3 regions of the Proteus sp. fly-1089 genome follow, and region 3 is predicted to be linked to each of the others. Evidence: predicted binding sites of a transcription regulator. Region 3 holds the regulator's gene; each other region holds the start of a gene.
What was found. The regulator ArgR, encoded in region 3, controls arginine synthesis, uptake and breakdown. The targets are predictions, from matches to a motif close to ANTGAATAAAAATACANT.
Positions count from the first base shown of each region.

Region 1 (3,254 bases), on a different contig from region 3:
ATCCGGCTTGATCAACCTTATTCTTATGCAGTTTATTAATTCCCCCCATCAATTTAAGCACTTCACTACCAAATTTCAGGCTGTCATTGATAGTCGCCGTTTGTACAAGATCAAGCATCGCATGATCAACATAACGGTCACCACTTTTGCTCACACCACCGATTAAATCAGACTCATTTTGTGTTTGTGCAAGATAGCGTGCAGTATTACTGGTCGCACCTGTTTTTGATAACGCAAAAACAGATGAACCTCTGGCAGAACGATTCGTAAATGCATCTGCATGAATAGAAACAAACAAGTCAGCTTGCATTTTTCGTGCTTTAGCAACACGTACTGTTAATGGAATAAACACATCTTCATTACGTGTCATATACGCCTTCATTTTGGCGTCTTTATCAATAAGTGTTCTTAAACGGCGTGCAATTTGTAAAACGACATCTTTTTCACGGGTTTTATATTTACCAATGGCACCGGGATCTTCACCGCCATGACCAGGATCGATCATGATAATGATAGGTCTATCTCGCCCTGCTCTACCCGGTTTACGTGTATCTGTCTGTGCAGGAACGGCTTGTTGTAAATCACCATCATTATATTCACGCAACAGCGCTAAGAGAGGATCATCTTCCGTATCAGCGCCATGACTAGGATAAAAATCTAGCACTAAACGGTTTTTAAATTCAGCAACAGGTTTGAGTGTAAACATTTGTGGTTGTACGGGTGTTTTTACTTCAAACACTAATCGCACTGTTTTAGGCGTGTTTTGACCAACCCGGATCAACTTTAAATAAGGATCGCTAGTCTGAACTTGATTAGCAACCCCCTTTAATACGCTATTAAGTTGAATACCTTCTAAATCTACCACAATACGTTCTGGGTTTGATAATGCAAACTGACGATATTTCAGTGGTGTTCTTGATTCTATAGTCACGCGAGTATAAGTCGAAGCAGGCCAAACCCTGACAGCAACAATAGATGCTGTCGCAGCAAAGCCAACAGGACTAACACTTAACAATAATAACGCGCCAATTCCTTTAACAAGACGACGACGAGTTTGATTGTGCTCAGAATGACTCATGAAAATATTCCAAAAAAACGATTAACGTCAATAAACTCTAAAAAGAGATAAAAAAAGTTAAGAACGAAAAACTTTACCCAATCCACACTTCACTGTCACTTAAAAACAGCACAATTACTCACATTTACACGAATATTCTGCCCTCATGCAAAACAATAAGATAGGATTTTGCTTGCCATTTCTCATCAAAAAGAATAAAAATACATTAAATGCGAATAAAAATTCACTTGAGAGGGTTTTATGAAAGAGCGCAGCACCGAATTGGTCGATGGATTCCGCCATTCGGTTCCGTATATTAATGCACATAGAGGCAAAACGTTTGTCATTATGTTGGGTGGCGAAGCTATCGCACATGAAAATTTTCCATCAATCATTAACGATATTGGATTACTACACAGTTTAGGTATCCGTTTAGTGGTTGTTTATGGCGCAAGACCACAAATTGATATGGCGCTTGAAGTACAAAAAGTCTCACCAATTTATCATAAATATACTCGTATTACTGATAGTGAAACCTTAGAAATTGTTAAACAAGCTGCGGGTACATTACAGCTCGACATTACAGCCCGTTTATCAATGAGTTTAAGTAATACACCATTACAAGGTGCGCATATTAATGTCGTTAGTGGCAATTTTGTCATTGCACAACCCTTGGGAGTTGATGATGGCGTGGATTATTGTCACAGCGGAAAAATTCGCCGTATTGATGAAGAAGCTATTCACCGCCAATTAGACAGTAACGCCATTGTATTAATTGGCCCTGTTGCAGTGTCTGTTACTGGTGAAAGTTTTAATCTCACATCTGAAGAAGTGGCAACACAACTTGCTATAAAACTTAAAGCGCAAAAAATTATTGGTTTTTGCTCTTTCCAAGGTGTTGTCGATGAAGATGGACACATTGTCTCTGAATTACTACCTAATCAAGCCGAAGATAAAATCCAAGAGCTACAAACCGAAGGCGATTACCACTCAGGTACAGTCAGATTTTTGCGAGGTGCCGTTAAAGCCTGTCGTCGAGGTGTGGAACGCAGCCACCTATTAAGTTATCAATCTGATGGTGCGCTTATTCAAGAGCTATTCTCTCGCGATGGTATAGGAACTCAAATCGTGATGGAAAGTGCTGAAAAAGTTCGTAGAGCCAATATCAATGATATTGGTGGCATACTCGAACTTATTCGCCCATTAGAGCAACAAGGTATTTTAGTCAGACGTTCAAGAGAACAATTAGAAATAGAGATAGATCAATTCACTATTATTGAACGCGATAATATGACTATAGCCTGTGCCGCACTTTACCCTTATCAATCAGAAAAAATTGGTGAAATGGCTTGTGTTGCTGTTCATCCTGATTATCGTAGCTCTTGTCGTGGTGAGGTATTACTACAACGTATTTCTACCCATGCTAAGCAATTAGGATTAGAAAAACTATTTGTTTTAACAACACGTAGTATTCACTGGTTTCAAGAAAAAGGATTTGAACCTGCTGAAATTGATAAATTACCCATTGAAAAGCAGGCACTCTACAATTATCAGCGTCGATCCAAAATTTTGATTTTAGATTTACATAAAGAGTAACTATCAAACATAAATAAAAAGACAGGCATCCCTCTCAAGCCTGTCTTTTATTGTTTTTATCTTATCCGACAGAAATTAATAACGTAACTTATCGACTAAACCACTTCGACGCTGAATACGTGTTTGAATAGCCATTTTCACCATATACTCGCTGGCATAAAGAGAAAGTTTTTGTTTAGCGCGTGTTAAGGCGGTGTACAGTAATTCACGGCTGACCACTGGCGAAAATTTTTCAGGCAATACTAATGCTGTATGCGTAAATTCAGATCCCTGTGATTTATGCACTGTCATAACATACGCAGTTTCGTGTTGAGGCAACCGGCTAGGTTGAATTGCTTTTAAAGTACCATCCGGTAATTGGAAAAAGGCTTTCATTTCGCCTTCATCATTATTGAGCATAATACCAATATCACCATTAAACAGCCCAAGTGTACTGTCATTTCGCTGGATCATAATTGGACGTCCAATATAGTCACTCTGGTAGCTATTTGTAGGGCGACGAATTAATCGTTGACGATGCAATAGCATTTCAATTCGATCATTTAATCCACTTACACCAAATGGCCCTTCTCTTAATGCACACAATAAACGATATTGGTTA
Region 1 is NZ_JBEETS010000009.1:119,173-122,426, reverse strand. It holds gene amiC (N-acetylmuramoyl-L-alanine amidase AmiC) at 1-1,078, opposite strand, end outside; gene argA (amino-acid N-acetyltransferase) at 1,319-2,653, shown strand; gene recD (exodeoxyribonuclease V subunit alpha) at 2,729-3,254, opposite strand, start outside.
Region 1: the regulator ArgR is predicted to act here: its motif matches at 1,268-1,285, upstream of argA (amino-acid N-acetyltransferase).

Region 2 (3,254 bases), on a different contig from region 3:
ATTTTCTTAATGCCTTTAGTCATAGTGATAACCTTCAATTCCTAATTTGTTTAAATTCAGCCAACTATCAAATAGTGATAAGATTTCTAGAGTTATTTTTAAGCTAAAATACGGGTTCCTACTGCAACACCATTAAACAGTGCAGTTAGTTTTTCAGCATGGCGCCAACTGGCAATTTCAACGGGTTTACCGAGTGTTTTTGCCGCTTCTAACGCTGCATTTACTTTCACAATCATGCCGTCAGTAATAATGCCTTGGTCAATTAATGTCTGTGCTTTTTCGGCTGATATCTCTGCTATCTTTTGGCCCTTACCATCTAAAATGCCACTGACATCTGAAAGCAACACTAAATCAGCACCCAATGTTTCTGCGATAGCGGTTGCGGCTTGATCTGCATTCACATTCATCAACTCTCCCTTCTCAGTCATACCGATAGAGCTGATAATAGGTAGATAGCCCGCACCCAGTAATAAATTAAGTAAATCAGGAGAGCCGGGAGTTGCATTTCCTACATGACCTAACTCTTCATTGATTTGAGTGACTTTCGCTAATTGTCCATCACCCAAAGAAAGTCCCACTCCATTAAGCCCAAATTGAGTTGCCCACGATAACAAGGTCTTATTGGCACTTCCGGCCAGTGCTCCTGTAATGATGTCTATCTGATCAGCGGGTGTAACACGCAGGCCTTGCTTTTTCACGACCGGTAATTGCAATTTACCCATCAATTCATCCACCAAACAGCCACCACCATGTACGATGACCAAAGGGCGAGAGTGTGTTGAACGATATTGTTGTAATGCTGTGAAAAAGCGTGTTAGCGCTTCTTCGTTATCAAGGAGTACACCACCCAGTTTGATAATTAATGGTTCCATGAAACTTCCCTACTCATTATTTAAATAAGTGATTCGGTTTCAGCGAAACCAAACCGAATATTCATACATTGCACCGCCTGCGCTGCGGCCCCTTTTAACAAGTTATCTTCAACACCCACCACAATCAGATGTTCACCTTGTTGAGCAAACCCGATATCACAAAATGCAGTTCCTACCACGGCTTTTAATGCAGGTAATCCTTTGTCGTAAACACGCACCAATGGCTTGTCTTGATACGCTTCATCAAAGACTTGTCTTACATCCTCTTGTGTCACACCCACTTTTAACTTACAGGTGATAGTGGCTAAGATCCCTCTGGCAAAATTACCCAGATGAGGTGTAAAAATGACATCAATACCCAGATGTGTTGCAATTTCAGGTTGATGGCGGTGTGTAAACACACCATAAGGCTGCAAGCTCACTTCACAAAAACTGCTAGTTAAAGAGGCTTTTCTGCCAGCACCACTCACACCGCTGGTGGCATTAATGACTGGCCATTGCGCAGTATCTAACAGCCCCGCTTCCACTAGCGGTTTTAGAGACAACTGAGATACTGTTGGATAACAGCCCGGCACAGCAATTAATTGCGCCTGACTGATAACGTCAGCATTCCATTCAGCTAATCCATAAACTGCCTGTGATAACCAATCTATATTCTTATGCTCGAATCCATAGTATTGTTGATAAAAATGCTTGTTTTGTACTCGATAAGCACCCGATAAGTCGAACACCACACAACCTTGTTCTAAAAAAATCGGGGCAATGTCATGGCTGACTTCATGGGCTGTTGCTAAAAAAACGATATCAATATTTTCAGCCGCTTTAACAACATCAACCATTGGCTCTAAAGGAAGATCCACTAAGCCACGATATTGAGGATGAAGTTCAGAAAAGCACTTTCCTGCATCTGCACTTTGAGCTGATACCATCAGTCTGCTCAAATTCACATGAGGATGCTGCTGAAGATAGGCGGCTAATTCAGCGCCAGTGTAACCACTTGCTCCTACAATCAGAGTATTTAACATGTCATTCTTACCTTGTACTATGAACACAAACCGATTAATGTATTTTTATTCAAAAAAAGTGCATGAATATTGATACTATTATGAAGAAAGGCTGTCAACAGTGAATATTAAATTACCTACATTTATTGAGATTTATCGTCAATTAATTGCAACGCCCTCTATCAGTGCTACAGATGCTAAGAACGATCAAAGCAATGAATCGCTGATTAATTTGCTTGCTAATTGGTTGGAAACATTAGGTTTTTCAATTGAAATTCAACCTGTACCTGAAACTCGAGGAAAATTTAACCTTTTAGCAACATTGGGAACAGGGAAAGGCGGATTATTACTCTGTGGTCATACTGACACAGTGCCATTTGATGAAGGTCGTTGGACACAAGATCCTTTTACACTGACAGAAAAAGAAAATAAGTTATACGGCTTAGGCACTGCGGATATGAAAGGTTTTTTTGCTTTTATTCTTGATGCATTGCGAAATATAGACACTAAGGCGTTAACTCACCCTCTTTATATTCTCGCCACCGCAGATGAAGAAACCTCTATGGCAGGCGCACGTTATTTTGCTGCCAATACGACAATCCGCCCTGATTTTGCCATTATTGGCGAACCGACATCCCTAAAACCTATTCGTGCACATAAAGGGCATTTATCAAATGCGATACGTATTACGGGGCAATCAGGACATTCTAGCGATCCCGAAAAAGGAGTGAATGCGATTGAGCTAATGCATGAATCCATTACTCATCTTAGTACACTACGCGATACGCTAAAAACGCGCTATAACAACCCTGCATTTGTTATCCCTTATCCCACCATGAACTTTGGTTATATTAATGGCGGTGATGCAGCAAATAGAATTTGTGCTTGCTGCGAACTTCATATGGATATTCGCCCATTACCAGGGCTTACATTGCAAGATTTAGATGATTTACTACACGAAACATTAGCGCCCGTAAAAGCACGTTGGCCGGGTCGCTTAAATGTTGAAGCGCTACACGATCCTATTCCCGGTTATGAGTGCCCGACCGATCATAAAATGGTTGCTGTCATTGAAAAGTTATTAGGTGAGAAAGCGCAAACAGTGAACTACTGTACTGAAGCGCCATTTATTCAGGATCTCTGCCCTACCTTAGTATTAGGCCCAGGTTCGATTGAACAAGCCCACCAGCCTGATGAGTTTATTGATATGGCTTTTATTGAGCCAACTCGTGAATTAATGGGGCAATTAATTGAAAACTTCTGTTTAACAGAGAAAGCTAAATAATAAAAAACCCTATCGGCTTATGTTGATAGGGTCTGGTCTATTTATCTACAATTTAGATTCTAAATAATCCAAGTTGCCGGTAGGCGATTAACG
Region 2 is NZ_JBEETS010000008.1:173,046-176,299, reverse strand. It holds gene ABN080_RS16265 (argininosuccinate synthase) at 1-23, opposite strand, end outside; gene argB (acetylglutamate kinase) at 99-872, opposite strand; gene argC (N-acetyl-gamma-glutamyl-phosphate reductase) at 893-1,897, opposite strand; gene argE (acetylornithine deacetylase) at 1,998-3,161, shown strand; gene poxB (ubiquinone-dependent pyruvate dehydrogenase) at 3,249-3,254, opposite strand, start outside.
Region 2: the regulator ArgR is predicted to act here: its motif matches at 1,934-1,951, upstream of argC (N-acetyl-gamma-glutamyl-phosphate reductase).

Region 3 (3,254 bases):
TGCAGGAACCCATGGCAAAACAACAACGGCAGGTATGTTAGCTTGGGTTTTAGAAGATTGTGGTTATAAGCCGGGTTTTTTGATTGGTGGTGTGCCCGGTAATTTCCAAGTTTCAGCGCAATTAGGTGAAAGCCCTTTCTTTGTGATTGAAGCTGACGAGTATGATAGCGCTTTCTTTGATAAGCGTTCTAAATTTGTACATTACTCACCTCGCACACTGATTTTAAATAACCTTGAATTTGACCATGCCGATATTTTTGACGATTTAGCGGCAATTCAAAAACAATTCCATCATTTAGTTCGTATCGTTCCTGGCAGTGGGAAAATCATCATGCCTGACAACGATATGAATTTAAAACAGACCATTGGAATGGGATGTTGGAGCGAACAAGAATTCACGGGGGAAACAGGCGATTGGCAAGCTAAAAAACTCACTAATGACAGTAGTCATTTTGAGGTGTTTCATAAAGGCGAGCAGGTTGGAGAAGTGTGTTGGGGGCTTTCTGGTGAACACAACATGCAAAATGGCTTAATGGCAATAGTTGCTGCGCATCATGTTGGTGTTTTACCTGCTGACGCTTGTGAAGCATTAGATAAGTTTGTTAATGCGCGTCGTCGCTTAGAGTTACGTGGCGAAGTAAACCAGATCAGTGTCTATGACGATTTTGCACATCATCCTACGGCGATTTTAGCAACGCTTGAAGCACTACGCAGTAAAGTCGGTGGAACCGCGCGTATTATTGCGGTGTTAGAGCCTCGTTCAAATACCATGAAAATGGGAATTAGCAAGGATGATATCGCTCCAGCATTAGGTCGAGCTGATGAAGTGTTTCTATTCCAGCCACCGAATATTCAATGGTTAGTGAGTGATATTGCAGAGCATTGCGTACAACCAGCTCGTTGGAGTACTGACCTTGATGCATTAGTGGATATGATTGCGAAAGAAGCCCAAGCGGGCGATCATATTTTAATTATGAGTAATGGTGGTTTTGGTGGGATACATGAAAAGCTGCTTAAAAAATTAGCTCAGCCTAAAGGATCAGAGGATCAGTATTAGTAATAAATAAAAATAAGCCACTGAATGTTTAGTGGCTTATTTTAGGACGTTAGAGTAAAGAGATTATAATTCCTGATCAAACAGGTTTAGGATCGCATCTCGCAACTCTTCTGTTGAAAATCCAGGCGCTGGTGTTGAGAAAATAGTGTCATCACCTGCAATACTGCCGAGGATCCCTTCTGCTTTGCCTAATGAATCTAATAAACGTGCAATAAGTTGTGCCGCACCTGGACTCGTTCTTATCACCACAACCGAATGGTTATGGTCGATATCGAGTACCAGATTTTTTAATGGGCTACTTGCTGTTGGCACGCCAAGTTCAGTTGGAAGGCAATATACCATTTCCATTTTGGCGTTTCGTGTTCTTACTGCACCAAATTTTGTTAGCATACGAGAGATTTTGGATTGGTTAATATTATCAAATCCAGCCTCTTGCAATGCCGTCACAATCTCGCCTTGTGAACTGAATTTTTCTTCTTTCAGCAGGGCTTTAAACGCTTTAACCAAGTCTTCTTGCTTAGAAGGAACGCGCATAGTTCACCTTTAGTGAGTTATCAATAACCTGCGTATTATGCAGAGGAGTGAATTTTTATGCAACAAAAGACGATGAAAGGTGAGAGGTAATCTACTGAAAATTGTAAAGTAGAATGTACTACAAAAAAATTTTATTTATCGACTTTGAATGTGATAATTTAAGAAAGTGAAATATTTGTTAAATAAATGATAAGCTTAAATGATTATCGTAAGGAGATAGAGCCACTTAACATTTTACCCAATTTATTGGAATTATTTATCAAAAGAGTGCCCGCTATCTCATTAACAGATAAGCAATTTGTTTAGAATAACCCAAGTATTATTTTCCACTGTAAATGCCTTATTATGCAATATTGCTGTTAAATAATTGTTTTTCAAAAGGTGTATTGCGTAATAGTGAGTCTCTCTAAGGCGTTCCACTATCTCGTAACTAAGGAGTATCAGAATGAAAGTAGCAGTTCTCGGTGCAGCGGGTGGTATTGGTCAGGCACTGGCACTTCTTCTTAAAAATCAGCTTCCAGCTGGTAGTGAACTCTCTTTATATGATATCGCTCCCGTCACACCGGGTGTCGCAGCTGACTTAAGCCATATCCCAACTCAAGTGACTGTAAAAGGTTTTGCCGGCGAAGATCCATCTCCTGCATTAAAAGGCGCTGATGTTGTTCTGATTTCTGCGGGTGTTGCACGTAAACCTGGTATGGATCGTTCAGATCTTTTCAATGTTAACGCAGGTATTGTGCGTAACTTAATTGAAAAAGTAGCACAAAATTGCCCTAAAGCACTTATCGGTATCATTACTAACCCTGTAAATACGACAGTTGCTATTGCTGCTGAAGTGCTTAAAAAAGCGGGTGTTTACGATAAAAAACGTCTTTTCGGTATCACCACACTTGATATCATTCGTGCTAATACTTTTGTTGCTGAATTAAAAGGCCAAGATCCTCAGAAAACCAATGTTCCTGTTATTGGTGGGCATTCGGGTGTCACTATTCTTCCGCTACTTTCTCAAGTTGCTGGTGTATCATTTACAGATGATGAAGTCGCAGCACTGACAAAACGTATCCAAAATGCAGGTACTGAAGTTGTAGAAGCAAAAGCTGGTGGCGGATCAGCAACATTATCAATGGGACAAGCAGCCGCTCGTTTTGGTCTTTCATTAATTCGCGCTTTAAATGGCGAGAAAAATGTTATTGAATGTACCTATACAGAAGGTGACGGAGAATATGCCCGTTTCTTTGCACAACCTATTCTTTTAGGTAAAAACGGTGTAGAGGAATATTTATCTATTGGTAAATTAAGTGATTTTGAAAAACAATCTCTTAATGGCATGTTAGACGTATTGAAAAAAGATATAATTCTTGGTGAAGAATTTATTAATAAATAAAGATATACTTTTTTTGCTATAAAAATAATGCAAAATTAAATAAAAACCGCTGATATAGTATCAGCGGTTTTTTTTATTAATTATAATGCATGTAATTATTAGTTAATTATTAGTTTTGTCACGTATCTTTCGTTCAAGTAATTCTCCTGTTTCAGGATGAAAATAACGGCTTGGCCAAATTTCAGAAGGGGCAACACCAAGATAATCAGCAATGATTTTTTCTCCTTTAGGCCAAGGGCGTGACAGTGCATTAGCGAGTGTTGAAGAGCTTAACCCTGC
Region 3 is NZ_JBEETS010000005.1:151,765-155,018, reverse strand. It holds gene mpl (UDP-N-acetylmuramate:L-alanyl-gamma-D-glutamyl-meso-diaminopimelate ligase) at 1-1,057, shown strand, start outside; gene argR (transcriptional regulator ArgR) at 1,121-1,591, opposite strand; gene mdh (malate dehydrogenase) at 2,037-2,975, shown strand; gene ABN080_RS12695 (helix-turn-helix domain-containing protein) at 3,078-3,254, opposite strand, start outside.